2 regions of the Conexibacter sp. W3-3-2 genome follow, and region 2 is predicted to be linked to the other one. Evidence: riboswitches for the same ligand, from Rfam matches in the RefSeq annotation. Region 2 holds a riboswitch; the other holds the start of a gene.
The links. A riboswitch is a leader RNA that binds a small molecule or an ion and turns the genes downstream of it on or off. The one in region 2 is predicted to bind cyclic di-AMP.

Region 1 (14,475 bases), 4.1 Mb from region 2:
TCGCCGGGGAGGTCGTGTGGCTGGCGGTCGCGCTGCGCGCCGACCGCCGGCTGCTGGCGACGGCGCTCGCCCCGCCCGCGGTGCTCGGGCTGGCCCTGCTGCCGTTGGCGCTCGACCAGCGCTCCGCCGGCCGGGCGTCGTTCATCGGCGAGGAGGCGCTGGGCACCCGGCTGGCGCAGGTGCCCAAGCAGCTCCTCGTCGGCTACGACGCGCCGGGGGAGGTGGTCGCCGCGGTCCTCGCGGGCCTGCTCGCGCTCGCGGCGCTCGCGGGCCTGCGCCGGGCCCGGGGACCGGTCCGCGCCCTCGCGGCGGTCGCGGCCGCCTCGGTGCTGGTCCCGCTGCTCCTCGTCGTGGCCGGGGACGACTACCTCGTGACCCGCAACCTGCTCGCCGTCGCGGTGCCACTGCTCGTCCTGCTGGCGGTCGGGACCGCGGGCCTGCCGCCGCGGGCGGGGACGGTGGTGGGGGTGGCGCTCGCGACGGTCGGGGCGGCGACCGCGATCGCCGTCCAGGTCGACGACGGGTCGCAGCGGGAGAACTGGCGCGACGCGACCGCGGCGTTTGGTAACGAGGCGACGGGGCGCGGTCGCGCGATCGTCGTGCTGCCGGGCAGCGGGCGCGTCGCGGTCGAGCACTACCTCCCCGGTTCCCGGCTGCTGCGCCGCCCGGAGGTCGTCGACGGCCTCGTCGTGCTCGGCGTGGCCGGCACCTCGGCGGGGGGCCGGACCGACGCGCCCGCCCCGCCCGGGCAGGTCCCCGGCTTCGCCCCGCCGACGGTGCGCCGCGGGAGCACGTGGTCGGCGGCCGCCTACGCGCCCGCCGACCCGGCGGGTGCGGCGGTGGACCCGGGCGCCCTCGGAGCCCTCGGCCCGGGGGCCGTCGTGCTGCTGCAGCGCCCCTGACTTGACACGTTGTCGAGTGTCGTACGCTGGGAGGCATGAGCGAGTTCGATGTGGTGGTCGTCGGCGGTGGATCCGCCGGCTGCGTGGTCGCGGCGAGGCTGAGCGAGGACCCGGGCACCCGGGTGCTGCTGCTCGAGGCGGGACCGCCCAAGCCGAGCAAGGAGGTCCGGATCCCGGCCGCCTTCCCGAAGCTCTTCAAGACCGACCGCGACTGGAACTACGAGACCGAGCCGCAGCCCGGCCTCGACGGCCGCCGCGTGTTCACGCCGCGCGGGAAGATGCTCGGCGGCTGCTCGGCGATGAACGCGATGATGCAGATCCCCGGCCACCACCAGGACCAGGAGGACTGGGTCCAGGAGGGCGCCGAGGGCTGGGGTCCGCGAGAGCTCGCGCCCTACCGCGAGCGCCACAACCGCGCCCAGCAGCCGCGCGCGCCGCGCTCGCTGAACCCGCTCTCCGCGGCGTTCCTGGAGGCCGCGCAGCAGGACGGCCTGCCGCTGTCCAAGCCGCTCACCGGGGACGAGCCCGACGGCGTCGCGGTGACGCCGCTGGCGCAGAGCCGCGGCATGCGCCGCACCGCCGCGGACGCGTACCTCACGCCGGCCAAGGGGCGCCCCAACCTCGAGATCCGCGCCGACGTGCTCGTCGACCGGGTCCTCTTCGACGGCGACCGCCGGGCGACCGGCGTGACCTACCTCGACGCGACCGGCGCGCCGCAGACCGTCCACGCGGCCCGCGAGGTCGTCCTCTGCGCCGGGGCCCTGAACACGCCGCAGATCCTGCTGCGCTCCGGCGTCGGGCCCGCCGACCACCTCGCCGAGCACGGCATCGACGTCGTCCTCGACAGCCCGCACGTCGGCGAGCACCTCCAGGACCACCTCGTCGCGCTCACGACCGCCCGGACGTCGACCCCGACGTCGCTGTTCGCGGCCGAGAAGCCCGCCGAGCTCGTGAAGTTCCTCACCCGCCGGACCGGCATGCTGACCTCGAACGTCGGCGAGATCGCGGCGTTCGTGCGCAGCGACCCGTCCCTGCCCGCCCCGGACTACGAGCTGATCTTCGCGCCCGTCCTGTTCGAGGGGGAGGGCCTCGTCGACGCGGAGGAGCACGGGGTCAGCGTCGGCGTCGTCCTGCTGCGCCCGGAGAGCCGCGGCCGCGTCCGCCTCGCCTCCCGCGACCCCCGCGTCGCGCCCGTCGTGGACCCGAACTACTTCGGCGACCCGGACGGGCACGACATGGCCGTCATGGTCGCCGGCCTGCGCCGCGCCCGCGCAATCCTCGACCGACCGGCCTTCGCCCAGCACCGCGGCAGCGAGCGGCTGCCCGGCGCGCACCTGCAGACCGACGAGGAGCTGGCGGCCGGCATCCGCACGATCGCCCACACGCTCTACCACCCGGTCGGCACCTGCCGGATCGGGGGCGGCGGTCAGGGCGTCGTCGACACCGAGCTGCGCGTGCAGGGCGTCGACGGCCTGCGGGTCGTCGACGCGTCCGTGTTCCCGTCGCTGCCCCGCGGCCACACGCACGGCACCGTGCAGGCGGTCGCCGAGCGCGCGGCGGACCTGATCCGCGGGCGCGTCGCGGTCGCGGTCTGAGCGCGACGGACCGGCGTACCCGCCCGTCCGGGCGGGTACGGTCGCCGCGATGCGCCCGGTCCGTCCCCGCCTGCTGCCGCCGCTCCTACTCGTCCTCGCGCTCGCCGTGCCCGCCCCGGCGGGCGCCGCGCGGTCGATCACGCCGCTCCCGCCGACCTGGCGGGAGGGGCTGAACGTCACCGCGTTCTGGTGGCAGGACCTCTCCGGGCCGCGCTTTCGCACCTGGCTGGGGCGTGCCCGGTCGAGCGCCCGCGCGCGCGAGGTCACGTTCGTGATCCCGTGGTTCCAGTACTTCTCCGACCGCAACCGCAGCGACCACCTCAACGCGACGGAGATCCATCGCTCGCCCGGGGACGCCCGCACCTGCCGGCGGATCGGCAGCAGCTTCACGCGCTGCAAGACGCCCAGCGACGCGGCGGTCGCCGCGGCGGTCCGCCGCGCCCGGTCGCTCGGGCTGCGCGTGGTGCTGCGCCCGCAGCTGGAGGTCGGCCGCAACGCGCGCACCGCGACCGACCGCGACCTCGTCCAGAAGGGGCCGGGGGAGAAGCGCGCGTGGTTCGACAGCTACAAGCGGTTCCTCAGCACCTACGCGCGGATCGCGCGCGACACGGGCGCCGAGGGCCTGGTGATCGGCACGGGGCTGTCGGGCATGACCGACAGCGAGGACGACCGGGCCGAGTGGCGGGCGATCATCGCCGAGCTGCGCTCCGGGGCGCTGATGGGCGACGGGCGCGGCTACCGGGGGGAGCTGACCTACACGGCGGCGTGGGACTCGATCGTCGAGGACGCCAAGGACCCCGAGCAGCACCTGTTCTTCTGGGACGCCCTCGACCTCGTGTCGATCTCCGCCGAGTTCCCGCTGCTCGCCGAGCCGCCCGACCCGACGATCGGCGCGCTCACCGCCGCGTGGGCGTCGTCGACGACGGGCCTGCCCGCCGGGCCCGCCCAGCTCGTGCGCAACATCCAGGCCGAGTACGACAAGCCGGTCGGCCTGAGCCTCGGGTACCTGTCCCGCACCGGCACGGCGGCGTTCCCGGAGAAGTCGGACTATGACCAGCAGCAGGCCGGGGGCGTCGTGCGCGAGTCCGCGCAGGCCCGCCCGGTGCGGGCGGCGTTCGACGTCTGGACGCCGATCGCCTACGACGGCGGCTGGTTCCGCGGGATCAGCTGGAACGAGTGGCCGGCCTCCGGCCGCGGGGGCGTGAAGGACGGCTCGTTCTCGGTCCAGGGCAAGGCGGCGGAGGTCGAGATCTGCCTGCGCCACGCGGGCGTCTTCACGCCGCGCTGCCGGCGCAGCAGCCTGCGCCGCTAGCGCGTCAGCGCAGGTCCTCGGACACGGAGGCGAGCGGGGCGATCCCCTCCTCGCGCTGCGTGCCGCGCGTCTCGCCGGAGAAGCCGAGCTTGGTCAGCCGGGCGATCTCCTGCTCGCCGAGGATGCGGGCGGGGTGCTCGGCCGGCAGGTCGCGGACGAGCTTGGCGATCCGGTTGCGGATCTGCAGCGCGAAGTGCGGGGTGGAGGCCCCCATGAGCTCGCGCACGTCGTCGATCGTGACGTCCGGGACGGAGCCGCGACGGTCGCTGCGCTCGGGGGACTCTGCTTCGCTCACGGGGCGCTCCGGGGGGTCGTCGTGGTGGTGGTGGGAGTGGTGCGGGTCGGCGGCGCCTTGGTGGTCGCCGTCGGCTGCGTCGTGGTGGCCGTGGGCTCCGGTGCGGCGGCGTTCACCGGCGCGATCTCCAGGAGACCGTCGACGGTCGCCTGGACCCCGGTCTCGACGGCCTGGTCGTCACCCACGATCCAGCCGTGATTGTAGACCCCGCGCACGGGGTCCCGGTCGTAGCCGGGCTGGATGTCGAGCAGGAACTGCTCGAGCGGCTTGGGCAGCGCGTCGCCGCGCGCCAGCAGCAGCAACGGGCCGTAGGTGCCGCTGGCCGAGAGCGCGGCGGCGGCACCCGCGTCGGCGGGGCGCCGGGTGCCCGCGAACACGAGCCCGTGGCCGGGATCGGTGATGCCCCAGCCGAACTCGCCGTCGCGGTAGCGCGCGAAGGCGATCGCGTTGGTGACCGGGTCCTGGTCGCCGATCCGCGTCACCGTGCCGGTCGCGCGCAGCGCCTGGTCACCGCCGGCCCGATGACCTTGGACGGCCCGAGCACGTAGATCTTCGGCTTGCTGTGGGTCTTCAGCGCGGCGAGCGTCTCCGCGGGAACCGTCGTGCGCGTGACGAACAGGATCGGGTCACCGGACTTCGCGGCCCAGGCGGCGGCCGGCATCGCGTACTCGGGCGCGTCGCTGCTGACGACGAGCACGCGGCCGGTGTCCGACCCGCGCACCGCCCGCCCGAACGCGTCGAGCGCGCGCGCGATCGCGGCGGGGTTGCGGCCGCCGACGTCGGTGGTCTTCAGGCGGGCCGGACGGAACACGTCGCCGACCCGGACGACCTGCGCGCCGCCGGCCTGCGCCGAGCCCGTCGGGGCGAGCGCCTGCAGCGCTTCGACCGTCACGTCGGGCCCGTCGCCGTCGGAGAGCAGCAGCGGGGCGCGCACCGGGGGGCCATCAGCGAGGCGGAGGCGAGCGCGACGCGCCAGTCCTTCGCGGGCGCGAGCGCGACGGCGGCGGGCCGCTGGCCGCGCTCGCCGCCGGGGTACACGGCCCGGGCGACCGCGGCGGCGATCGTCGGGGCGTCCCCGCCGCCGACCCGCGTCGTGTTCTTCGTCGCGAACGTCGGGAAGCCGAGGTCGGTGGCCGCGTCCTTCTCGTCGCTCTTCGCGCCGACGGCGGGGGCCGCGGTCGTCGATCCCGTGGCAGGACCGTCGCCCTTGCCGCAACCGGCGGCGGCGAGCGCGAGGACGAGGAGGGCGGCGGGCAGGGCGGGACGGAGCATGCTGGCGCGACCATATCCACGACGCCCGTGGCACGCGCCTGTCGGGGCTGCACGGACGCTGGCAGCACGAAAGGCTGCAATCCGTCGTGCAGTTCGCTACGCTGCCGCGAATTGCCGAACCCTGGACGGAACACCAGGGACGGGGGACCCACGTCGTTGGGGCGAATCCGATCGTGATCGGACGCGCTGGTTCTTTCTGCGCGAGCCCGTCAGCTAACCCCGGAGGCCGTCGAAAGAAAGCAGTCCGTCTGTGCTCCGACTCCGGGCATTCCTTCTCATAGCCGTTCTCGCCGGCCTCGCGCTCGTCGTCCCGTCCGGGGCGTCCGCCGCGAAGAAGGGCAAGGCCGCGCAGGAGGAGCAGGCCCCGACGGTCCAGTCCGACGCGTCGGCGAAGGCCGGTGGCGCGGAGTTCGGCACGGTCGATCCGACGAGCTTCCCGACCGTCCCGGGGGACGTCGCGGTGATCGACGAGGACGGCATCGCGTCCGCGCCCGAGAACGCGCCGGACGCGGTCAAGCAGATCATCTGGGCCGCGAACGGGATCGTCGGCCTGCCGTACCGGTACGGCGGCGGCCACGGCGACTTCGAGGACACCGCCTACGACTGCTCCGGCACGGTCTCCTTCGCGCTCGCCGGCGCCGACCTGCTGCGGCGCCCGCGCGACTCGCGCTCGTTCTTCACCTGGGGCAAGGCGGGCCGCGGCAAGTGGGTGACGGTCTACACGGCGTCCGACCACGCGTACATGACGGTCGCGGGCATCCGCCTCGACACCAGTGCCGCGGACGACCGCGGCGGTCTGAAGGGCCCGCGCTGGCGCCCGCTGCGGAAGTCCAACCGGGGCTTCAAGGCGCGCCGGCCGGTCGGCCTGTAGGCGCTCGGCACACCGGGCGCGTCCAGTACGCTCAGGGGGCACGTTCCACCTGAGCCCGAGGAGACCGTATGGCCGGAATGACCGGACGCATGTCCACCGTCATCAAGGCGAAGATCTCGAAGATGCTGGACAAGGCGGAGGACCCCGCCGAGACGCTGGACTACAGCTACCAGAAGCAGCTGGAGGCCCTCCAGAACGTCAAGAAGGGCATCGCCGACGTCGTCACCTCGAAGAAGCGCCTGCAGATGCAGTCGCAGAAGCTCGAGCAGTCCGTCGTGAAGCTCGACACGCAGGCCCGTCAGGCGCTCTCCGCCGGCAACGAGGAGCTCGCCCGCACCGCGCTGGAGCGCAAGCAGCTCGCGCAGACCGAGCTGCAGTCGCTCGACCAGCAGGTCGCCGAGCTCGAGGCCCAGCAGCAGAAGCTGATCGACTCGGAGAAGAAGCTCCGCGCGAAGATCGAGGCCTTCCGGACGAAGAAGGAGGTCATCAAGGCCCAGTACTCCGCTGCGGAGGCCCAGGTCCGGATCTCCGAGGCTGCGACCGGGGTCGGCGAGGAGATGGCCGACGTCGGGCTCGCGATGCAGCGCGCGGTCGACAAGACCGAGAACATGAAGGCGCGCGCCGACGCGGTCGCCGAGCTCGAGGCGGCCGGCACCTTCGAGGACCTCACCCAGCTGGGGGAGGGTGGCGCCGACGACATCGACCGGCAGCTCGCCGAGCTGACGAGCGGCAGCATGGTGGACGACGAGCTCGCGAAGATGCGGGCCGAGCTCGGGGTCGGCGGGGGCGCCGCTCCCGGCCAGCTCGAGGCCGGCGCCGGCGGCGCCGCGGCCCCGACCGGTGACGTGCCGGCGGCCGAGCCCGCGCAGGAGGAGAAGCCGTGATCGTCCGCATCTCCAACGAGGGGCAGTACCGCATCCCCGACGAGCACCAGGGCCCGCTCAACGAGCTCGACAACGCGGTCGTCGCGGCCGTGGAGGCCGACGACGAGGACCGCTTCCACGAGTCCTTCGAGGAGCTGCTCCAGTTCATCCGCACCAACGGGGTCGCGGTCGGCGACGACGAGATCGAGTCCTCGGACGTGATCGTGCCGCCCGCGGACCTCACGCTCACCGAGGCCGCCGCCGAGTTCACCGGTGACGGCCTGATCCCGGACTGATCGCCCGGGCGCGCGTGTGGGCCTCCCGCTCAGGGGAGGCCGAGCTCGCGCGCCCAGCGCTCCTCCCACGCAGGTGGGGCGTACGCGGTCCCGCGCGCGGCGCCGACGGCCAGGACGGCCGTGGCCGGCGCCGTCGCGGTCGCCGACCGGCGCACGGTCGGATCGGGCAGGAAGACGAGGCTGCCGGCCCGGACGTCGACCGTCCGGTCCCCGGCCGTCACCGTCGCGCTGCCGCGCAGCACGACGTACAGCTCCTCGTGGCCGCTCGCGGTCTCGTCGTGCGGTTCGATCAGCGGGTCGCCGACGGCGGCCGCGGTCTGGACGTTGACGCCGAACGCGCCGACGTCGAGGAGGCGCCGGACGGGCGTCCAGGCGGGCACGCCGTCCCACGGCGTGTCGACGGGCGGCGTCTCGTCGAGGTGCAGGACGCGCATCGCGGCGCTCACGAGGTGCGGCGGTCGGGCCGCGGGCGGACGAGGCGTACGCGCCGGGCGCGCCGGGCGACGTCGGCGTGCCGCGCCGCGGCGAGGTCGTGGGTGAGCGACGAGGGGTGGAGCATGGTGGCCTCCCGACCGACCGGTAGGTCGTAACCGGTCTTGCGATGACAGTGGTGACCAACCTAGGTGGCGAGGTGTAACCTGTCAATTGCCCATGGCGGTGACATTTCCTGATGGCGGCCATCACGACGGCTTCTGCGCCCCGGCGGCGCTGGAGCCCGTGCGCGTGTTCGTCAACACGCTTGACCTCGACGCGGGCACCGACGGGCTGACCGATCCCGACGGGCTCGTCGAGGCGCTGCGCGGCACCGTGGGCCTGGCCGCCGAGGCCGTCCCCACGGCGGCCGACGTGCAGGCGGCCCGCGCCCTGCGCGACGCGCTGCGGGCGCTGCTGGCCTGCAACCACGACGGCGGCACGCCCGACCCGTCCGCGGTCCGCGTCCTCAACGCCACCGCGGCGGACGCCGACCTGGGCGTGCGCTTCGCCCCGGAGGGCTGGTCGGTCGTCGCCTGCGGCGTCCCGGGCGTGCTCGGCGCGTTCGGGCGGCTGCTGGCCGTCGTCGCCGCCGCGCAGGCGGACGGCACCTGGACGCGGCTGAAGATCTGCCCGGCCGACGACTGCGGCTGGGCCTTCTACGACGTCTCGCGCAACCGCTCGCGCCGCTGGTGCTCGATGGAGGTCTGCGGCAACCGCGCGAAGGTCCGCGCCTACCGCGACCGCTGAGCGCTCCTAGAGCGGCACGCCCCACAGGGGGAACCAGCGCTCGAGCTCCGGCTCGATCGGCAGGTCGCCGCCGTAGCGGGCCTTCAGCTGCAGCTCGCGCTCGTTGGACCGGGCCTGCTCGCCGCCCGCCGGCACGAACGGGTACCAGGAGCCCCGCTTGATGTTGTAGATCCAGTACAGGGGCTGGCTGCCGTCCTCGTAGGCGAACACCGCGGCCAGCGTGCGGTCGCCGTAGCCGGCGATCGCCAGCGCGTCGTTGACCGCGTGCACGCCGACGACGAGGTCCTCGACGTCGGGGTCCTCGAGGATCATCCAGCGGTAGCCGAACGAGTCGTCCTGCGAGGAGACGGTCGTGCCGGTCTCCTCGCCGGTCCCGTGCAGGACCTCCTCCATCTCCTGGACGACCCGCGAGAAGTCCGCGGTCCCCAGGGACTGGAAGACGATCCCCGCCCGGCCGCGCGCCCGCAGGCCGTCGACGTCCATCGCGATGTGCGCGGTGGACATCGCGAACAGCCGGTCCTTGGCGGCCGGCTGCGCGACCTTCCGCTTGCCGAGCAGGGCGTCGAAGAAGCCCATGTCAGCGGGTGCCCTGGAGCTGCCCCTCGAGGCGCATCAGCGCGTCGATCCGCTTGTCCATCGGCGGGTGCGTGGAGAACAGGCTGCCGATCGCCGACTTCGTCCCCGGAGGGAAGATGTAGAACGCGGCCATCTCGCTGCTCGCCCGCAGGTCCTTCTGCGGGATCCGGTCCATGCCGCCGCTGATCTTCATCAGCGCCGACGCCAGCGCGCTCGGGCGGCCGGTCAGCACCGCGGCGCCGCGGTCGGCCGCGAACTCGCGGTAGCGCGAGAGGGCCTGCATGAGGAAGAACGAGATCACGTACACGGCCAGCGACACCATGATGACCGCGAGGAAGCCCGGGCCGTCGTCGTCGTCGCTGTGCCCGCCGCCGAACATGAAGCCGAACTGCAGGATCATCGAGGCGACCGAGGCGAAGAAGCTCGCCAGGGTCATGATCATCACGTCGCGGTTGGCGATGTGCGCGAGCTCGTGCGCCATGACGCCCTCGAGCTCCGCCGGCGTGAGGAGGTCCATGATGCCGGTGGTCGCGCAGACGGTCGCGTGCTTCTTGGAGCGGCCCATCGCGAACGCGTTGGGCATGTCCGTGTAGGCCACGGCGACCTTCGGCTTGGGCAGGTCCGCCTGCAGGCAGAGCCGCTCGATCATCGCGTGCAGCTCCGGGGCCTCCTGCGGCGAGACCTCGCGCGCACCCATCGCGCGCAGGCCGATCGCCTCGGAGGCGAACAGCTGCAGGAACACCAGGCCGCCGGCGACGACGGCGATGATGACGCCGGACGCACCGGCGGCGAAGAGGACGCCCATGAACACCACGTAGACGGCGCCCAGCAGGAACATCGTCAGGAGCATCCGGGCCTGCAGGCCCGTGTCCTTGCCGAAGGAGGTCGGTCTCATGGGTGGATGGTGACAGGCCCGGCTTCACGATCGGTAAAGGGGACCGACGCGGGCGCACCGACGCGCCCGCAGGCCGCCGCGCAGGACTGCTTGCAGTGGCTCGGGCTCCGCCGGACCGTTGCTAGCGTGAACCGCCGTGCGTCTGCGCCTGCTGCTCGTCTCCGTCCTCCTGCCGCTCCTGCTGTGGGCGGCCCTGCCCGTGCTCTCCAGCGGCGAGGAGCCGACCGCGCGCAGCGCCCAGGCGATCCAGAAAAAGATCGAGGTCACCCGCGGCAAGATCGGCAAGCGCAAGGGCACCGAGCGGGTCCTGTCGCGCGACATCACGCAGTACACGCAGCGGATCGAGAGCCTGCAGGACCGCATCGACCGCTACAACCGTCGGCAGGCCGTCGTCCAGAGCGACCTCGACACGCAGCGCGCCGCGCTCACCCGCATCCAGGCCGACCTGCGCTCCGAGCGCCGTCGCCTCGTGCGCCTCAAGGCGCGCCTGGCCGAGGCGCGCGTCGTGCTCTCCAACCGGCTCGCCGAGCTCTACAAGGCCGACACGCCCGACCTCGTCACCGTCGTGCTGAACGCCGACGGCTTCGCCGACCTCGTCGAGCGCGGCGACTTCCTCGAGCGCATCCACGAGCAGGACCGCACGATCGTCACGCTCGTCAAGAACGCCAAGAAGGACGCCACCAGCACCGCCGCGCGCCTGGACCGGCTCGAGGGCCGGCAGGCGAAGGTCACCAGCCGCATCCAGCAGCGCCGCGACGAGATCGCCCAGATCAAGCAGGCGATCATCGACACGCGCGTCGGCAAGGAGCGCACCCGCGCCGGCAAGCAGGCCGCGCTGACCAAGGTCCGCGTCGAGCGCAAGGACCTCGAGGGGCACCTCGAGGGCCTCGAGAAGGAGCAGGCGAAGATCGAGCGCGCGCTGCGCGGCCCGGCCGCCACGACGCCCCCCGCGGGCGGCTTCAAGGGCAGCGGCGGCCCGCTGTCGATGCCGACCAACGGCACCTTCACCAGCCCGTTCGGCATGCGCTGGGGCCGCCTGCACGCCGGCATCGACATCGCCGCCCCCGTCGGCACCCCGATCTACGCCGCCGACAGCGGCAAGGTCGTGCTCATGGGCCCGACCGGCGGCTACGGCAACTACACCTGCGTGCAGCACACCGCGTCGATGTCGACGTGCTACGCGCACCAGTCCGCGTTCAAGACCTCGGTCGGCGCCAACGTGCGGCGCGGGCAGGTCATCGGCCTCGTCGGCAACACCGGCAACTCGACCGGCCCGCACCTCCACTTCGAGGTCCGGATCAACGGGTCCCCGGTCAACCCGATGGGCTACCTCTAGCCCTCGCCGCCGGTCCGCGTAGTCTTCGGGGCCGATGCAGCCCGAGATCGATCTCCTCGGCCTCCCGCTGAAGACCTTCGGGCTGATGTTCGCCCTCGGGTTCCTGGCGGCCGGCGCCGTTCTGTCCCGCCGCCTCAAGGAGACGGGGCAGCCGGTCGACTGGGCCTACGAGCTGATCTTCGTGGCGCTCGCGGGCGGCCTGATCGGGTCGCGGCTGGCATGGGTGTTCCAGAACTGGGACGAGGCCTCCGACGACCTCGTCGACGCGCTCTTCGGCGGCTCCGGCCTCGTCTGGTACGGCGGCGCGATCGGCGGCGCGCTGTTCGTCTGCGCGTGGGCGTGGCGACGCGGCGTCCTGAACCTGTCGCTGCTGGACCTCTGCGCCCCGGCGCTCGCGCTCGGCTACGCGATCGGCCGGATCGGCTGCCAGATCTCCGGGGACGGCGACTACGGGCAGCCGACCGACCTGCCCTGGGGGATGCCCTACCCGGACGGCACCGTGCCGACGACCGACGACGTGCATCCGACGCCGATCTACGAGACCGTCGCGATGGGGTTGCTGGCCTGGGCCCTGTGGACGCTGCGCGATCGCGTGCGGCCCGGCGCGATCTTCGCGCTCTACCTGCTGTTCGGCGGTCTCGAGCGGTTCCTCGTCGAGTTCATCCGGCGCAACGACAGCGTGCTGCTGGGCCTGACGACCGCGCAGGTCGAGAGCTTCGTGATGATGGTCGCGGGACTCGTCTGGATCGTCGTGCTGCTGCGCGGCGGCGGCCTGCGCGCCGCGGGCGGTGGGGCGGCCTCCGGAGCCCGACCGAGGCCGGCGACGACCTGATGACCGGCGGGCGGCGGTCACCACGGTGGTGGCGCGGGCGGGTGCTCGTGGCCGGAGCCGGGTCGACGGTCGCCCTGATCGCCGCCGTCGCCGCCGTCGGCCTGTTCGGGACCGCCATGGTCGCGTTCGACTCCTGGCCCGCGGCCGACGGCGAGCGCGACCCGGCAGCGCTGCCGCTCGCCCCCGGGCCCACGACCCCGACGGCGACGACCGCCGTGGCCCGCCCGGCCCCGACCGCGCCCGGCCGCGCCCCCGTCGACGCGCGGCCCCGGACGACGTCCGACCGGGCGGCGACGCCGGACCGCCGGGACGCGAGCGCCGCCCCGTCCGCGCCCGCCGCCGCACCCGTGACCGCCGGACCGCGGCCGACCCCCGACCGCCCGACGCGGGGGCCGGCCCGCAGCGCCCGCCCGCGACCCCGGCGGCGGAGCCGACCCCCGCGATCGGCCCGGTCCTCGGTGGCGCCGGTGTCCAGGCGGGCGGCGTCCTCGCCGACACGACCCGCGCGGCCGGCGCCGCGCTCGGCACCGCGCTCGGCGGCCGGCCCGGCGACGCGACGACCGAGACCTCCGACCGTGCCGCGCGCACGGTCGAGCGGGCGGCCGACGCGGTCGCCCAGGCGCTTCAGCGGCTGCCCTGAGCGCCGTCGGCGACGGCCCGGAACCGCCGCGCCACGAACCGCAGTGCGACGCCCTGCAGCTCCGCGTCGTGCTGGATCGACCGGTGGTGCCCGCCCGGGACGGCGATCAGGCGGCTCCCCGGCGCCCGCGCGTGCAGCTCCCGGGAGTGCTCGACGGGCACGGTCTCGTCGCCCTCGGCATGCAGCAGCAGCAGCCGCTCCCCGAGATCGCCGGCCGCGACGTACGGGTCGTGCTCCGCGAGCAGCTGCAGCAGCGGCTCCTCGTCGGCGGCGAAGGCGAACCGTCCCTCCTGCAGCCCGCGGCGCAGCCCGTCCGACGACGCCGGGCAGATCGCGACCACCGCGTCGGCCCGCGCCCCCGCCGCCGCGGTCAGCGCGAACCAGCCGCCCATGCTCGACCCGCGCAGCGCCAGCGGCAGCGGGGCGGGCGCGGCCGGACACCGCTCGGCCACACGGGCGCGGAGGTGCTGCGCCAGCGCGACCACGTCCTCGACCGCGCGGCCGTCCATGGGCCCGTCGCTCTCGCCGTGCCCGCGCAGGTCCACGCACAGCGCCGCGACGCCGACCTCGCGGCACGCGCGCGCGAAGTCCTGGTGGGACTCCTTCGTCGATCCCGCCCCGTGGAGCACGAGCACCGCGCCCGCCGGGACGCGCGGCTCCGCGGGCAGGAACAGCGTGTAGGCGAGCCCGCGGTGCCGCCCGCGTTCCTGCGGCTCGTCGACCGTCACGATGCGTGTCCCGGGGCGTGGCATCCGGGAAGCGTCGCAGGCTGGCATGATCCGCCGCCCATGGCCGCGGCACAGCAGCTCTCGCACGTCTGGCCCCTCGGCACCACGGTCGACGAGCGCGGTCACCTGATTCTCGGTGGCTGCGACGCCGTGGAGCTGGCCCGCGAGCACGGCACCCCCGCCTACGTCGTCGTCGTCGAGGACGTCCGGGCGCGGGCACGCGCGTTCGTCCAGGCGTTCGCCGCGCGCTGCGACGACTTCGAGGTGACGTTCGCGTCCAAGGCGTTCCCGTGCACCGCCGTCTACCGGCTGCTCGCCGGCGAGGGCATCGGCTGCGACGTCGCCGGGGGCGGCGAGCTCGCGCTCGCGCTGCGCGGCGGGTTCGAGCCCGCGCGGATCACGCTCCACGGCAACGCCAAGAGCGAGGGCGAGCTGCGGTTCGCCCGCGAGGCGGGCGTCGGCACCGTCGTCCTGGACTCCCTGCACGACCTCGAGCGGCTCGAGCGCGTCGTCGCCGCCGACGGCCGCGGCCCGCAGACCGTCCTCGTGCGCGTCACCCCCGACGTGCGCGGCGAGACGCACGCCGGCATCTCGACCGGCCAGGCCGACTCGAAGTTCGGGCTCGGCCTCGCCGCGGCCGCCGACGCGATCGCCCGCGCGCAGGCCAGCCCGCACCTGCAGCTCGACGGGCTGCACCTGCACATCGGCTCGCAGCTGCTCGAGCTCGCGCCGTTCCGGGAGGCGGTCCGCGCGATCGCCGGCCTCGGCGACTTCCGCACCTACAACCTCGGCGGCGGCCTCGGCGTCGCGTACACCGCCGACCAGCGGCCCCCGTCGATCG
Region 2 (14,475 bases):
GGGGAGGCGGTGAACTAGGGTGCCGGGGATGAGCGATCTCCCGACCCCCGTGGCCTACGAGCGCACCTTCGACGCGCTCTACGGCCTCGTCGTGGACGAGCAGCGCGACGACCTCGTGCGCGCGCACGTCGACATCCAGGACCACCACAAGCAGCCGATGGGGCTCGTCCACGGGGGCCTGCTGGCGTCGATCGCCGAGGCGATCACGTCGATGGGGACCGCCCGGGTCGTCATCCACGACGGCGAGATGGCGCAGGGGCTCTCCAACCAGACGAACTTCCTGCGACCCGTGTTCGGGTCGGTCATCCGCGCGACCGCCACACGCCGCCACCGTGGCCGCACGACGTGGGTGTGGGAGGTCGACATCACCGACGAGCAGGACCGCCTGTGCGCGATCATCCGCATGACGATCGCGGTCCGGCCGATGCCGCCCGAGGTCGCCGCGCGCGTGCGCGAGACGCACGGCGACCCGGCCTGACCGGCGCGGGGCGCCGGCCGGTCCGGCGCCCGCTCAGCCGCCGTAGCGGTTGGTGATCGGCAGGCGCCGATCGCGCCCGAGCGCGCGCGGCGTGATCTTGATGCCGGGCGGCGACTGGCGGCGCTTGTACTCCGCGAGGTCGACGAGCCGGATGACCCGGTCGACGTCCGCCGCGGGGAAGCCGCGCGCGACGAGCTGCTCGCGGCCGAGGTCGCGCTCGACGTAGCCCTCGAGGATCGCGTCGAGGATCTCGTAGGGGGGCAGCGAGTCGTCGTCGCGCTGGTCGGGGCGCAGCTCCGCCGACGGCGGCCGGCTGACGATCGACTCCGGGACCGGGTCGGCGGCGTCGCGGCGGCGCCGCCACGCGGTCAGCGCGTAGACGAGCTGCTTGGGGCAGTCCTTGATGACCGCGAAGCCGCCGGCGCTGTCGCCGTAGAGCGTCGAGTACCCGACCGACATCTCGGACTTGTTCCCGGTCGTCAGCACGAGCCAGCCGAACTTGTTCGACAGGGCCATCAGCAGGTTCCCGCGGATGCGGGCCTGGAGGTTCTCCTCGGTGAGGTCCGGCTCGCGGTCGGCGAAGGTCTCGGCGAGCAGCTCCTCGTAGGCGACCATCGGGCCCTGGATGGGCAGCTCGAGCTGCCGCACGTCGAGGTTGGCGGCGAGCGTGCGGGCGTCGCCCTGCGTGCCGTCGGAGGAGTAGCGCGAGGGCATGACGACGCAGCTGACGCGCTCGGGGCCGAGCGCGTCGACGGCGACGAGCAGCACGAGCGTCGAGTCGATGCCGCCGGAGAGCCCGAGCACGACGTGGCGGAAGCCGTTCTTCTCGACGTAGTCGCGCGTGCCGAGCACGAGCGCCCCGTAGACCTCGGCCTCGGCGTCCAGCGTCGCGGCGACCGTGCCGTCGGGGGCGTCGGCGGGCGCGGCCGGGCCGCCGGTGGCGTCCGACGGGGCGGCCGTGGTGAGCGTCGCGATCGTCTCGACGGTCGGCCGGTGCTCGCGGACCGCCAGGCGCGGGCGGGTGTCGCGCAGGCGCGCGTTGCCGGCCGCACGGGTGTCGACGGTGGCGAGCAGGAGGGTCTCCTCGAACTGCGGCGCGCGGGCGACGACGCGGCCCTCGTGGTCGAGCACGACGCTGTGGCCGTCGAAGATCAGCTCGTCCTGGCCGCCGACGAGCGCGCAGAACGCGACGGGGGCCAGGTGGTCGCGGGCGCGCTGCTGGAGCATCCGCTCGCGCTCGGCGCCCTTGCCCGCGTGGAAGGGGGAGGCGGAGAGGTTGACGATCAGGCGCGCGCCGGCGAGCGCCTCGTCGGTGGCGGGCGGGCCCGGGACCCACAGGTCCTCGCAGATCGTGAGGCCGACGGGGACGCCGTCGACGTCGACGATCATCGGGCGGTCCCCGGCCTGGAAGTAGCGGACCTCGTCGAAGACCCCGTAGTTGGGCAGGCGCATCTTGCGGTAGACGCCCTGCACGGCCCCGTCGGCGAGGACGGCTGCGGCGTTGTAGACGTCGTCCGCCCGCTCGGGGAAGCCGACGATCGCGACGATCCCGCGGGTGCGGGCGGCGAGCCGCTCGACCGCCGCGCGCGCGTCCGCGAGGAAGTGCTCCTTGAACAGGAGGTCCTCCGGCGGGTAGCCGGTGATCGCGAGCTCGGGGAAGAGGACCAGCTGCGCCCCGGCGGCCGCGGCCTCGTCGATCGAGCGGGCGATCCTCTCCTCGTTGCCGGGGAGGTCGCCGACCGTCAGGTTCAGCTGGGCGAGTGCGATCCGCATGGGACGCGAAGGATCGCACGGCGTCCGCAACGCGAAACGTTTCACAAGCCTTCAACAACAAATCACGAATCTGTTGAAGGTTCTGTGCATGGTTGTGTAAGGTGGCGGGTAGTTCCGCACCACGCCCCCCAGCTGAACGAAAGCCGCCCGCCATGAACCTCGCCGATCAGACCACGTTCTCCCGCATCTACGAAGAGCACCACCGTGGTGTCTACGGTGCCGCGTACCGCATCCTCGGCAACGACGCCCAGGCCCAGGACGTGGCCCAGGACGTCTTCCTCCGCGTCTGGCGCAACCCGGGCAAGTACGACGCCCGCCGTGGCGAGCTGGGCAGCTACCTGCGCCTGATGGCCCGCAGCCGCGCGCTGGACCTCTGGCGCGAGTCGCAGGCCGCCGGCCGCGCGACGGACCGCCTCAAGGTCGTCGTCTCGATGGACGCCCCGCGGTACGACCAGCGCCCCGACCAGGTCGCCGAGCGCGAGGGGGACCGCCGGATCGTCCGCGATGCCCTGCGGGTCCTGCCCGACGCCCAGCGCGAGGCCGTCGTCCTCGCCTACTGGGGCGGGCTGACCGCCGACCAGATCGCCCGCCGCGCCGGCGTGCCGCTCGGCACGGCCAAGAGCCGCATCCGGCTGGGGCTCGCCAAGCTCCGCGACGAGATCGGGCGCCAGCTCGAGCCGTCGTACGCCGCCGCCTGAGCGCCGGCGCCGGCACCCCGGACGACCGCCCGGGCGGCCGTCCCCGGCGGAAAACCCCTGCACCTGGCGATGTGCAGGCTCGTGGACTGTGTGCGCCCCGTCACATCGACGGGGCGTTTCTGCTGTACTCTTGCGAACGATTGTTCGATCGCCGAGTCGTCTCCGCCCACTGCGGGGACGAGCGGGGGACCCACTCGCCACCGCCGGGAATCCCGGTGGAGGCTGGGGCGAATCGGCCGCTGATGCAGCCGTAGCGTCCTGTCGAGGAGCGTCAGAAGCGCTCCCGGCGGGCTGCGAGCCCGACAGCTAACCCCGTAGGCGGCAGAAGCGTTTCGCAGGAGGTCAACGGCGATGAAGCCGTCCATCTCGCGTTCCCGCGCCGTCACGGCCGCGGGCGCGCTGTCCCTCGCCGTGGTGCCCGCCACGGCGTCCGCGCAGTCCCCCCAGACGACCGCGCCGCAGGCAACCGCCAGCGCCGCGCCCGTCTCCGCCTCGCTCCACGACTCCCACGTCCGCTACGGCTCCCGCGTGACCGTCAGCGGCCGGATCGCCCAGAGCGGCACCGTCCAGCCCGTCGTGCTCGAGTACCGCCCGCGCGGCGGCCAGTGGAGCGCCGTCGCCCAGGACGAGACCGACAAGGCCGGGCGCTACCGCCTGCGCGCCACGGTGCGCCGCAACGGCGCGCTGCGCGTCGTGCTCGCCGGCCGGCCCGCCACCGCCGTCGCCGCCGGCCCCACGGCCGCCGCGCCGACGACGAGCCGCGAGCTCGCCGTCCGCGTCGCCGCCGCGCTGCGGACCACCAAGGTCCGCCGCGACGTCGTCGCGGGCCGCGCCGCGACCGTCTCCGGCACCGTCCTGCCCGCCGCCGCCGGCCGCGTCGTGCGCCTGCAGGTGCGCCGCGGCGGCACGTGGCGCACGGTCGACCGCGACGCCACCTCGCGTGGCGGCCGCTACGCGCTGTCCTGGCGGACCGCGCGGATCGGGCGCATGTCGATGCGCGTGCGCGTCGGCGCCGACCGCGCCACCACCGCCACGCGTCGCACGCTCGGACGGCTCAACGTCTACCGGCGCGTCTTCGTGTCCTGGTACGGCCCGGGGTTCTACGGCGGGCGCACCGCCTGCGGCCAGACGCTCGGCTACGGCACCCTCGGCGTCGCGCACAAGTCGCTTCCGTGCGGCACGAAGGTCACCTTCCGCCTGCGCGGGCGCAGCGTCACCGTGCCCGTCATCGACCGCGGCCCCTACGTCGGCGGGCGCGAGTACGACCTCACCGGCGCGACCAAGCGCGCGCTGGGCTTCGGCTCCACCGGCACGGTCCTCTCGACCGTCTGACCGCCGGGCCGGGGCGACCCGGCCGGACCCGACGGGACGGGGACACGTACGTGTGTTCGCATCCCGTCGGGTCCGCGGCGTACCATCGGCGGCGACGTGAGCCGCCGGATCGCCCACCTGGACATCGACGCGTTCTACGCGTCGGTCGAGCTGCAGCGCCGCCCCGAGCTGCGCGGCCTGCCGGTCATCGTCAGCGGTGACGGTCCGCGCGCGGTCGTCACCACCGCCAGCTACGAGGCGCGCCGCTTCGGCGTCGGCTCGGCGATGCCGACCGCGCAGGCCCGGCGCCTGTGCCCCGACGCGGTGCTCGTGCCGCCGGACTTCGAGGCCTACCGGGCCGTCTCCCGGACGGTGATGGGCCTCGTCCGGGCCACCGTCGACACCGTCGAGGTCGTCGGGCTCGACGAGGCGTACCTCGACCTCACGGGCCTGTTCTCGCCGAAGGCCGAGATGCGCCGCCTCGTCCAGCGCATCCGCGAGACCACCGGGCTCAGCGCGTCCGTGGGCATCGGGCCGAGCAAGCTCGTCGCGAAGGTCGCCTCGGACGCCGAGAAGCCGCGCGGGTTCCTCGTCCTGGAGCGGGAGGAGGCCGTCCGGCGGTTCGCGGACGCCTCGCCCGGCCTCGTGCCCGGCATCGGGCCGAAGACCGTGGAGCGGCTCGCCGCGCTGGGCATCGAGACGCTCGCGCAGCTCGCCGCGACGCCCGACGAGATCCTCGCCGACCGCTTCGGCACCAACCAGGGCCCCTGGCTGCGACGGCGCGGCGCGTTCCTCGACGACGCGCCGGTCAGCGAGGAGCGCATCGCCGTCAGCGAGTCCCGCGAGCGGACGTTCGACGTCGACGTGCGCGAGCCCCACGAGATGGAGGAGCACCTGCGCCGCATGGCCGCCGAGCTCTGCGACGGCCTGACCCGCCAGGACCGCCGCGCCCGCACGATCGCCATCAAGGTCCGGCTCGACGACTGGACGACCGTCACGCGGGCGCGCACGATCCCCGAGTACACCGCCGAGCCCGACCGCGTCGCGGGCGTCGCCGTCGAGCTCCTGCGCGCCTACGCGCCCGCCCGGCCGGTCCGCCTGCTCGGCGTGCGCATGGCGTCGTTCGCGCACGAGGCCGCCGCCAACGCGGGCCGCGGCGACCAGCTCGCGCTCGAGGTCTAGGGTCTGCGGCATGAGCGAGCGCATCCCGATCGGCGACCGGACCCTCCACGTCGTGCAGCGCGGCAGCGGCGACCCGCTGCTGCTGATCCAGGGCATGAGCGGCACGCACGCCTCCTGGGGCGAGCCGTTCCTGTCCGCCCTCGATCCCGCGCTCGCCACGATCTCCTACGACCACCGCGGGATCGGCCGCTCCGACCCGGCGGCCGAGCCGTTCTCGATCGTCGACCTCGCCGACGACGCGCTCGCGCTGCTCGACGCGCTCGGCCACGCCTCCGCGCACGTCATGGGCATCTCGATGGGCGGCATGGTCGCGCAGGAGCTCGCGCTGAAGGCCCCCGAGCGCGTGCGCTCGCTCACCCTCGGCTGCACCTACAGCGGCGGGGAAGGCGCGTCGCTCGCCGCCCCCGAGACGATCCAGCGGCTGTCCGAGGGCATGATGTCCGGGGACCGCGAGCGCGCGATCCGCACCGGCTACGAGATCAACGTCTCCCCGACGTTCGCGGCCGACGAGGCGCACTGGCCCGCGTTCCTGGCGATGGCGACCGCGACGCCCGCCCCGATCGCCACGATCATGCTGCAGATGCAGGCGGTCGGGGCGCACGACACGCTCGCCCGGCTCGGCGCCATCACCGCCCCGACGCTCGTCGTCCACGGCGACGCCGACCTGATGCTCCCGGTCGCCAACGGCGTCCTCATCGCCGACGCGATCCCCGGGGCGCGCTTCGAGCGGTTCGCGGACGTCGGGCACCTGTTCTGGTGGGAGCGGCCCGAGCAGACCGCCGCGCTCGTCACCGCCCACTGCGCGGGCGCCACCAACCCGGCCTGAGCGGGCGGCTCCGGCGGGCTAGTACAGCGCGGCGGCGAGCCGGCGGCGCCCGTCGCGCGCCAGCGGGTGGTCGACCCCGAGCGGGTCGAGGATCCCGATGACCGCCTGCCGCAGGTCGTCCTTGCGGTCGGGCGCGACCGCCATGCCCTCAAGCAGCGCGGTGAGCGCCGTCTCGGGGTCGCCGCCGTCCAGCGCCGCCCACGCGGCGTCGAGCTCCAACGGGCCCGGGTCCTGCTCGAGCCGGATCCGCGCGGCCAGCCCCTCGGCCGCGAAGTTGCCGCGGACCTGCTCGAGGATCCCGAGCGCCTCCTGCGCGTCGCCGCGACGGTGCAGCAGCCCGCCGAGCGCGAGCGCCGCGTCGGCGCGACCCGGCTCGAGCTCGAGGGCGCGGCGCAGGTCCGCCTCGTCGCCGCTGCGCGCCAGCGCGTCCGCCTCCGACGGCACGAGCTTGCGGAAGAACCGCTCGACGATCGCCGGGCTCTGCGCGCCGACGAACTCGTCGACGACCTGCCCGTCGCGGAACGCCTTGACCGCCGGGATGCCCTGGATCTGGAAGCTCTGCGAGATCCCCGGGTTGGCGTCGGTGTCGATCTTCGCCAGCACGACCTGCCCGCCGTGCTTGGCGGTCTCGCGCTCGAGGATCGGCCCGAGCTGCCGGCACGGCCCGCACCACTCGGCCCAGAAGTCGACGACCACCGGGGTCGTCGCGGAGCGCTCGACGACCTCCGCCTGGAAGGTCGCCTCCGTCACGTCGATCACGGTCATGCCTGCAGACTACGCTGCGGTGATGCCCGGTCCGGACCTCCACGTCGTCTCGGCGGGCGACGGCCCCGCCGTCGTCCTGCTGCACGGCCTCACCGCCACGCACCGCTACGTCGTGCACGGCTCGCGGGCGCTCGAGCGCGGCGGCTTCCGGGTCGTCGCCTACGACGCGCGCGGCCACGGGGCATCGGATCCCGCACCGTCCCCGGACGCCTACACCTACCCGCTGCTCGCCGAGGACCTCGGCCGCGTGATGGACGAGGCCGGCCTCGACCGCGCCGTCCTCGCCGGGGCGTCGATGGGCGCGCACACCGCGCTGCGGTTCGCGCTGGACCACCCCGACCGCGTCGCCGGGCTCGTGCTGATCACCCCCGCACACGACGGCGCCGCCCCCGAGGCGTCGCGCACGAAGGACCTCGCGCGCTGGGACCGCCTCTCCGACGGCCTGCGCAGCGGCGGGGTGCAGGGGTTCGTCGCCGCCTACGGCGACCCCGGCGTGAAGCCCGAGTGGCGCGAGACCGTCCTGAAGGTGCTGGAGCAGCGGCTGTCCCGCCACGAGCACCCCGACGCGCTCGCCGACGCGCTGCGCGCCGTCCCGCGCTCGGCGCCGTTCGACACGCTCGCCGACCTCGGCTGGATCGGGGCGCCGACCGTCGTCGTCGGCGACCGCGACAGCGCCGATCCCGGCCACCCGCTGGCGGTGGCGATCGCCTACGCGGACACGATCCCCGGCGCCGAGCTCGTCGTCGAGGAGGAGGGGGAGAGCCCGATCGCCTGGTCCGGCGGGCGGCTCTCGAAGGTCATCGCCGACCTCGCGCGCACCGCGCGATGAGCACCACCCCGGCCGGGTACTCCGGTCGCCCGCTCGCCCAGAAGCTCGCCATCAAGGCCGGGCACGTCGTCTGCGTGCTCGACGCGCCCGCCGGGTTCGTCGAGCACGGGCTCGGGCCGCTCCCCGCCGACGTCCGCCTGCACGCGACGCTCGTGGCCGCAGCGGACGTCGTGCTGACCTTCCGCACCGAGCGCGCCCGGCTCGAGGCCGACCGCGAGCCGGTCACCCGGACGATCTTCCCCGCGGGCGCCTGGTGGGTCTGCTGGCCCAAGCGGGCCTCGAAGGTCCCCACCGACGTCACCGAGGACGTCGTCCGCGAGATCGCGCTACCGCACGGTCTCGTGGACACGAAGGTCTGCGCGGTCGACGCGACCTGGTCGGGCCTGCGGCTCGTCGTCCGACGCGAGCGACGCGGCGGCACCGTGGAGGACCTGCTCAGCGGATAGCGTCCCGGGCGATGAGCCCGCTCACCGACCTGACCCTCGAGCGCCACGGCGGCGTCGCCGTCCTCACGCTCGACGCCCCCGACCGCCGCAACGCCCTCACCATCGCCATGGCCCAGGCCATGATCGACACCTGCGAGGAGCTCGACGCGGACCCGACCGTCGGCGCGGTCGTCGTCCGCGGCGCGGGCGGCTACTTCTGCGCCGGCGGCGAGCGCGCGACGCTCGCCCGCGCCGGGGAGGACCCGGCGGCGCCCGACGCGTTCACCGGCATGGGCACGATCTACCGGGCGTTCCACCGCGTCGGGGAGCTGCAGGTCCCGACGATCGCCGCGATCCACGGCGGCGCCGTCGGCGCGGGCATGAACCTCGCGTTCGCGACCGACCTGCGGATCGTCGCCCGCGACGCGAAGCTCGCCTCCGGCTTCATCCCGATCGGGCTGCACCCCGGTGGTGGGCACGGCGTGCTGCTCGGCCGCACCGGGGCCCGCGAGACGACCGCGGCACTGGCGCTGTTCGGCGAGCGCATCACCGGCGAGCAGGCCGTCGCCGCCGGGCTCGCCTACGAGGCGCTCGACGCCGACGCGGTCGACGCGCGGGCCCTCGAGCTCGCCGCCGTCCCCGCCCGCGACCCGGAGCTCGCGCGCCGCACCACCCTGTCCCTGCGCACCGAGCTCGGGCCGCCCGCGCTGCCCTGGGGCGCGGCGCTGGAGATGGAGCGCTCGGCGCAGATGTGGTCGATGCGCCGCAAGGCCCTCGGCGCGCAGGACGCGTGACCGAGCCGATCTTCACGCGTGAGGGCGGCACCTACGTGCCGTCCGGGCACGCCCGCGGCCCGTGGGACGACGCGCAGCTCCACGGCGGCGCGCCCGCCGGCCTGCTCGCCCGGGAGATCGCCGCGGTGCCCTCCGGCACCGACGGGACGCGCATGGCGGTCCTGCGGCTCGCCTACGAGTTCCTCGGTCCCGTCCCGCTCGCCCCGCTGACCGTCTCCGCCGCGCTGGTCAAGCCGGGCCGTCGCTTCCAGCTCGTCGAGGCGCAGCTCGCGGTCGCGGGCGGCCCCGTCGTGCTGCGGGCGCGAGCGGTGCGCCACCGCGTCGCCGACCCGCCCGTCCCGGTCCCCGACGCGGCGCGCGCGACCGGCCCCGTTGAGGTCCCCGGCGGCCCCGACCCGCTCGCGCACCCGCTCGCGCCGATGGTCCCGATGGGGGAGGCGGACACCGGCTTCGGCGTCACGGGCATGGAGCTGCGGTTCGTGCACGGGGACTTCCTCGAGCCCGGTCCCGCGGTCACCTGGTTCCGTGCCGCCCGGCCGCTCGTCGACGACGAGGCGGCCTCGCCGCTGGCGCTCGTCGCGATGGCCGCGGACTTCGGCAACGGCGTCTCGAGCGCCCTGGACTTCCGCACCCACCTGTTCGTCAACACCGACCTGACCGTGCAGCTCCAGCGCGAGCCCGTGGGGGAGTGGGTGCAGCTCGACGCCCGCACGGTGATCGACGGCGCCGGGATCGGGCTGGCCGCCTCGCGGCTCTCCGACCTCCACGGCGCGCTCGGCACGAGCGCCCAGTCCCTCTACGTGGAGGCCCGATGACCCCGATCCGCACCGTCCGCCGGTCGCTCCTCGCCACCGCCGGCCTGCTGGCGCTCGCCGCCCCGGCCGCGCAGGCGATCGACCGCTGCCCCGAGGGCGCCGCGCCCGCGACCCCGGTCCTCACCGGGCAGGGGGTGCTCGAGTCGGCGATCGTCGACGCCGACGGGCGCCTGTACTACACGGACACCACCGCCCGCGAGCTGCGCCGCCTCGACGCGCCCGGAGCGGCACCCGAGACGATCGCCGGCGGCATCGACGCGCCCGGCGGGCTGGCGATCGACGAGCGCGGCCGGATCCTCGTCGGCCAGGGCGACGGGCTCGTGCCCGGCCTGCAGGGCAACCTGCGACCGGTCGCCCGGCTGCTGCGCGTCGACCCGGCCACGCGCGTGGTCGAGACCGTCGCCGCCGGCCTGCAGATGGTCAACGGGATCGTGCGCGCAGACGACGGCGCCGTGTACGCCTCCAGCGACGTCGGGTTCGGCATCGACCGTGTCGGCCCCGACGGCACCGTCCAGCTGCGCTGGGCGTCCGTGTTCAGCGCCAACGGCCTGGCGATCGACCGTGCGCAGCGCCACCTCTACGCCGCCCAGACCTTCCAGCCCGCGGCGATCACGCGGATCGACCTGCGCGACTCCTCGCAGGTGCGGACCTTCGCCACCCCGCCGCTCGACGGGGTCGCCGCCGGCCTCGACGGCATGACGATCGACGGCGCCGACCGGCTCTACGTCGCCGCCCAGGTCCCGGGGGAGGTGTGGCGGGTCGACACGGCCGCGCCGCGGTTCTGCGCGATCGCCACCGGGCTGCGCACCCCGAGCGCCGTCGCGTTCGGGCACGGGCGCAGCGGCTTCTCCGCCGGGCGCCTCTTCAGCGTCGGCTTCGACGGGGTGATCGCCGAGCTGCCGTCCGCGCGCGTCACCGGCGCCGCGCTCGCACCCGTCCCCGCCGCCGGCGCGGCGGCGACGCCCGCCGACGGCCCGACCGCGCCGCGCGTGCTGCTCACGCCGGCGCGCGTGACCGTCCGCGGCGGCCTCGTGCGGTTCACGCCGCGGCTGGTGCTGCTCGCCGCCGACGGGACCCGCCGCAGCGTGACGCGGCGCCTCGTCCTCCCGGGCGGGCGGACGGTCCGCAGCGGCCGGGCGGTCACCGTGCGGGTCGCGCCCGGGGCGCGCACCCTGACCGTGCGGTTCGTGCTGCGCGGCGTCCGGCGCACGCGCACGATCGCGCTGCGCCGCCCCTGAGCCGCGCCGCGGAGGTCAGGCCGGGCGCACGGTCGTGTCGCCCGGCGCGACCGAGAACGCGGCCTGCCGCACCGGCCGGGCGGCCGGGTCCAGCGCGTCGACGGAGTGGTACTCCACGCGCAGCCCGTCGGTGCGGGCCTCCAGCCGACCGAAGCCGCGGTGCTGGAAGTCCGCGTAGGAGATGTGCGGGTTGGTGGTGCGCAGCGCCGCCTTGATCGTCTCGCGCGCGGTGGCCTCGGGAATGATGTCCTCGAACCCCAGCGAGGTGATCGAGCCGCCGACGAACTCCGTCCCGACCGCCGGCGTGTTCGCGCGGCCGTTGGTGTGGACCGTCCCCGCGAAGAACGTGTGGATGTCCCCGGTGATGAACGTCAGGTCCCGCACGCCGCGGGCCCGGAAGTGCTCGAGGATCTCGCGCCGCTCCGCGCCGTAGCCGTCCCACGCGTCGACGTTGATGGTCGTGCCGGGGACCGAGTCGACGGCCATGATCATCAGCTGGTTGGCGACGACCTTCCACTGCGCCCGCGAGTCGGTGACCGCACGCTTGAACCACGCCTTCTGCTCGGCCCCGAGGAACGTGCGCCGCCCCGTCTCGGCGTCCGGGCACGGCACGACGATCTGGCCCGTGCACGCCTGCGGGTCGCGGTACTGACGCTGGTCGAGCAGGAACAGCTCGGCGGTGGCGCCGAGCGGCACGCTGCCGTAGATGCGGAAGTCGACCGGCTTGGCGCGCAGCCGCGGCATGTACTCGAAGAACGCGAGGTAGCCGTTGCGGCGCCGCTCGCGGATGTCGTACGGGGCGTCCTGGCCCTTGGCGGTGTCGCGCCGCTCCCCGGCGTAGTTGTCCTCGACCTCGTGGTCGTCCCAGATCGCGATGAACGGGTGCGCCGCGTGGAGCTTGCGGAGGTTCGGGTCGGCCTTGTAGAGGCGGTACTTCTCCCGCCACTCGGGGAGCGTCAGGACGAAGCCGTCCTTCGCCGCGCCGAGCGTGTCCTTGCGGTCGGCGGGACCGTCGTAGAAGGTCTGCTCGTAGACGTAGTCCCCCAGGCAGACGACGAGGTCGAGGTCGTCCTGCGCGGCGAGCGCCGCGTGCGCCGGGTAGTAGCCCGCCTGGTAGTCCTGGCAGGAGAAGAACCCGATCCGCACCGGCTCGCGCGAGTCGGCCGGGCGCGCGGTGCGGAAGCGGCCGACGTCCGACGCGGTCCGCCGCGTGGTGAAGCGGTAGTAGTACTCCTCGCCGGGCCGCAGCGGCCCGCCCTTCAGCCGCGCGTGGACGGTCGCGTCGCGCACGACGGGCACGCGCACGTCGCGGCGCAGCACCGTGCGGCGGAAGTCGGGATCGCGGGCGACCTCCAGGCGGACGCGGCTGTTGCGCTCGACGCCCTCGACGCGCGTCCACAGGGTGATCTCGTCGGTGCCCGGGAAGCCCGAGCCGACCCCGAGGTGGAAGTTGCCGTCGGTGAGCAGCGGCTCGCGGATGCGGCGGCGCGGCGGCTTGGCGGCGAGCGCGGCAGGGCCGCCGAGGAGCACGGCGCCGCCGGTGGCGAGGGCGCCGCCGACGACGGTGCGGCGGGTGACGGGGGAGGAGAGATCGCTCACGGGCGCGGGAACCTGTCAGAGAGGGCGGGGGACCGGGGTGAACACCGGGTGAACGCCGGCGTTCGGCGGAGGCTAACCGTCGGCGCCGCGTCCTGTGGCAGCATCGCGGCCGTGAGCACCACCTTCGAGCGCCGCGACACCGCGCGGATCATGGCCGCGGTCGCGCTCGCCGCCTCCTTCACGCCGTCGCTGCTGCGCCGCCGCCGCCGCGACCAGGCGGCCGTGACGGTCGGCGCGGTGGTCCTCGGCGCCGGGGCGGGCGCGGTGACGGAGGTCGCGGTGCTGCGCCTGGCCGAGCGGCTGGGCAGCGAGTCCGAGGCCCGGCTGGCGGTCGCCGGGATCGGGGCCGCGGCGACCCTCGCGGAGCTGCCGTCCAGCCCGTCGGACCTCGTCGCCGCGGTCGGCACGGGCGCCCGCGTCGCCGGGATCGGCGCGCTGCTCGGAGCGCTCGCCCCCGTCCGCGAGCGACGCGAGCCGGTCGACCGGGTGGCGCTCGCGGGCGCGGTCGCGCTCGGCGCGAGCGGCTGGTGGGCGTGGAAGCGCACCGACCCGCGCCGCCACCGACCGCGGATGACCGCCTACCCGCCGGTGGGCGGCGCGTTCCTGCCGACCGTCTCCGGCGGCGCGGGGAGCGCCGTCCCGCGCGAGGGCCTGGACTTCGAGGGCACGCGGTTCCTCGCCTGCGCGGTCCCCGCCGCGGACATCCGCGCGCTTCGGCCCGACGGGGGCCCGGCGGTCGATCCCGTCCGGGTGTTCGTCGGCGTCGGCAGCGCCCCGACCGTGCAGGAACGCGCGCGGCTCGCGATCGACGAGCTCGAGCGGCTCGGCGGCCTGGACCGCGGGCGGGTCGTCGTCTGGTCGGCGACCCTGCGCGGGTTCGTCAACCCCGTGCCGCTGGACGCCGAGGAGGTGCTCTGCCGCGGCGACGTCGCGAGCGTCTGCGTCCAGTACTGGGACCGCCCGACGCTCGCGATGCCGTTCAAGGTGCCGGTCGCGCGCGACACGCACCGCGCCGTGCTGGCCGAGCTCGCCGCCCGGCTGGCGGACCGGCCGCACCGCCCGGAGGTCGTCGTCTACGGCGAGAGCCTCGGCGCGTGGGCCAGCCAGGAGGTCTTCAAGGACGGTGGCGTCGCCGCGCTCGACGCCGCCGGGGTCGACCGCGCCCTGTGGGCCGGCACGCCGTTCTTCTCGGGGCTGCGCCGCGCGTTCCAGAAGGACCGGGTGCCCCGCGACGAGCGGGTCGCGCTCGTCTCCACGCGGGAGCTGCTCGACGCCGACCCGGCCGCTGCCCGCGCGCTGCGCTTCGCGTTCCTGGACCGGCGGGTCGACCCGGTCGTCCTGTTCAGCGGCTTCGACGTCCTGTGGCGGCGCCCGGAGTGGCTCGACGAGCGCCTGCACGAGGACGGCGGCCCGGACGGGCTGCGCTGGGTGCCGGGCATCACGTTCCTGCAGCTCGTCTTCGACCTCCTGCGCGCCACCCGTTGGACGTCCGACCTGCCGCAGGCCGCCGCGCACGACTACCGCGTCGAGCTGCCGCTGGCGGTCAACCTCGCGCTCGGCCACCACCTGCCCCCGGACGCCGCGCAGCAGCTCGCCGACCGGCTGATCGAGCGCGAGGTCGCGCGGGGCGCGCGGCTGCGGGCGCTCAGGCGGGGCGAGCCGGATCCGGCGTCGGCGACGGTCCCGGCGCCGGGCTGACGCGCCGCAGCGCCAGCACCACGATCCCGCCCGCGAGCAGCACG

Region 1: it holds a riboswitch for cyclic di-AMP, as region 2 does, so the genes downstream of both, GKE82_RS22475 (hypothetical protein) here and GKE82_RS02970 (septal ring lytic transglycosylase RlpA family protein) in region 2, are expected to answer to the same signal.

The regions. Positions count from the first base shown of each region.
Region 1 is NZ_WLYW01000001.1:4,682,713-4,697,187, forward strand. Features, by position in the region: gene GKE82_RS22440 (glycosyltransferase family 39 protein) at 1-902, shown strand, start outside; gene GKE82_RS22445 (GMC family oxidoreductase) at 938-2,497, shown strand; gene GKE82_RS22450 (hypothetical protein) at 2,547-3,809, shown strand; gene GKE82_RS22455 (hypothetical protein) at 3,814-4,104, opposite strand; gene GKE82_RS22460 (hypothetical protein) at 4,101-4,586, opposite strand; gene GKE82_RS22465 (cell wall-binding repeat-containing protein) at 4,583-5,038, opposite strand; gene GKE82_RS22470 (hypothetical protein) at 4,993-5,376, opposite strand; cyclic di-AMP (ydaO/yuaA leader) riboswitch at 5,479-5,619, shown strand; gene GKE82_RS22475 (hypothetical protein) at 5,627-6,247, shown strand; gene GKE82_RS22480 (PspA/IM30 family protein) at 6,337-7,131, shown strand; gene GKE82_RS22485 (hypothetical protein) at 7,128-7,406, shown strand; gene GKE82_RS22490 (hypothetical protein) at 7,436-7,852, opposite strand; gene GKE82_RS22495 (CGNR zinc finger domain-containing protein) at 8,058-8,627, shown strand; gene GKE82_RS22500 (hypothetical protein) at 8,634-9,203, opposite strand; gene htpX (zinc metalloprotease HtpX) at 9,205-10,098, opposite strand; gene GKE82_RS22510 (murein hydrolase activator EnvC) at 10,235-11,434, shown strand; gene GKE82_RS22515 (prolipoprotein diacylglyceryl transferase) at 11,469-12,266, shown strand; gene GKE82_RS22520 (S9 family peptidase) at 12,891-13,658, opposite strand; gene lysA (diaminopimelate decarboxylase) at 13,695-14,475, shown strand, end outside.
Region 2 is NZ_WLYW01000001.1:583,326-597,800, reverse strand. Features, by position in the region: gene GKE82_RS02985 (PaaI family thioesterase) at 29-478, shown strand; gene GKE82_RS02980 (NAD+ synthase) at 512-2,251, opposite strand; gene GKE82_RS02975 (RNA polymerase sigma factor) at 2,404-2,949, shown strand; cyclic di-AMP (ydaO/yuaA leader) riboswitch at 3,089-3,284, shown strand; gene GKE82_RS02970 (septal ring lytic transglycosylase RlpA family protein) at 3,301-4,281, shown strand; gene dinB (DNA polymerase IV) at 4,378-5,442, shown strand; gene GKE82_RS02960 (alpha/beta fold hydrolase) at 5,453-6,268, shown strand; gene GKE82_RS02955 (tetratricopeptide repeat protein) at 6,287-7,033, opposite strand; gene GKE82_RS02950 (alpha/beta fold hydrolase) at 7,056-7,862, shown strand; gene GKE82_RS02945 (DUF3052 family protein) at 7,859-8,308, shown strand; gene GKE82_RS02940 (enoyl-CoA hydratase/isomerase family protein) at 8,320-9,081, shown strand; gene GKE82_RS02935 (thioesterase family protein) at 9,078-9,896, shown strand; gene GKE82_RS02930 (SMP-30/gluconolactonase/LRE family protein) at 9,893-11,134, shown strand; gene GKE82_RS02925 (alkaline phosphatase) at 11,150-12,733, opposite strand; gene GKE82_RS02920 (alpha/beta-hydrolase family protein) at 12,845-14,431, shown strand; gene GKE82_RS02915 (DedA family protein) at 14,379-14,475, opposite strand, start outside.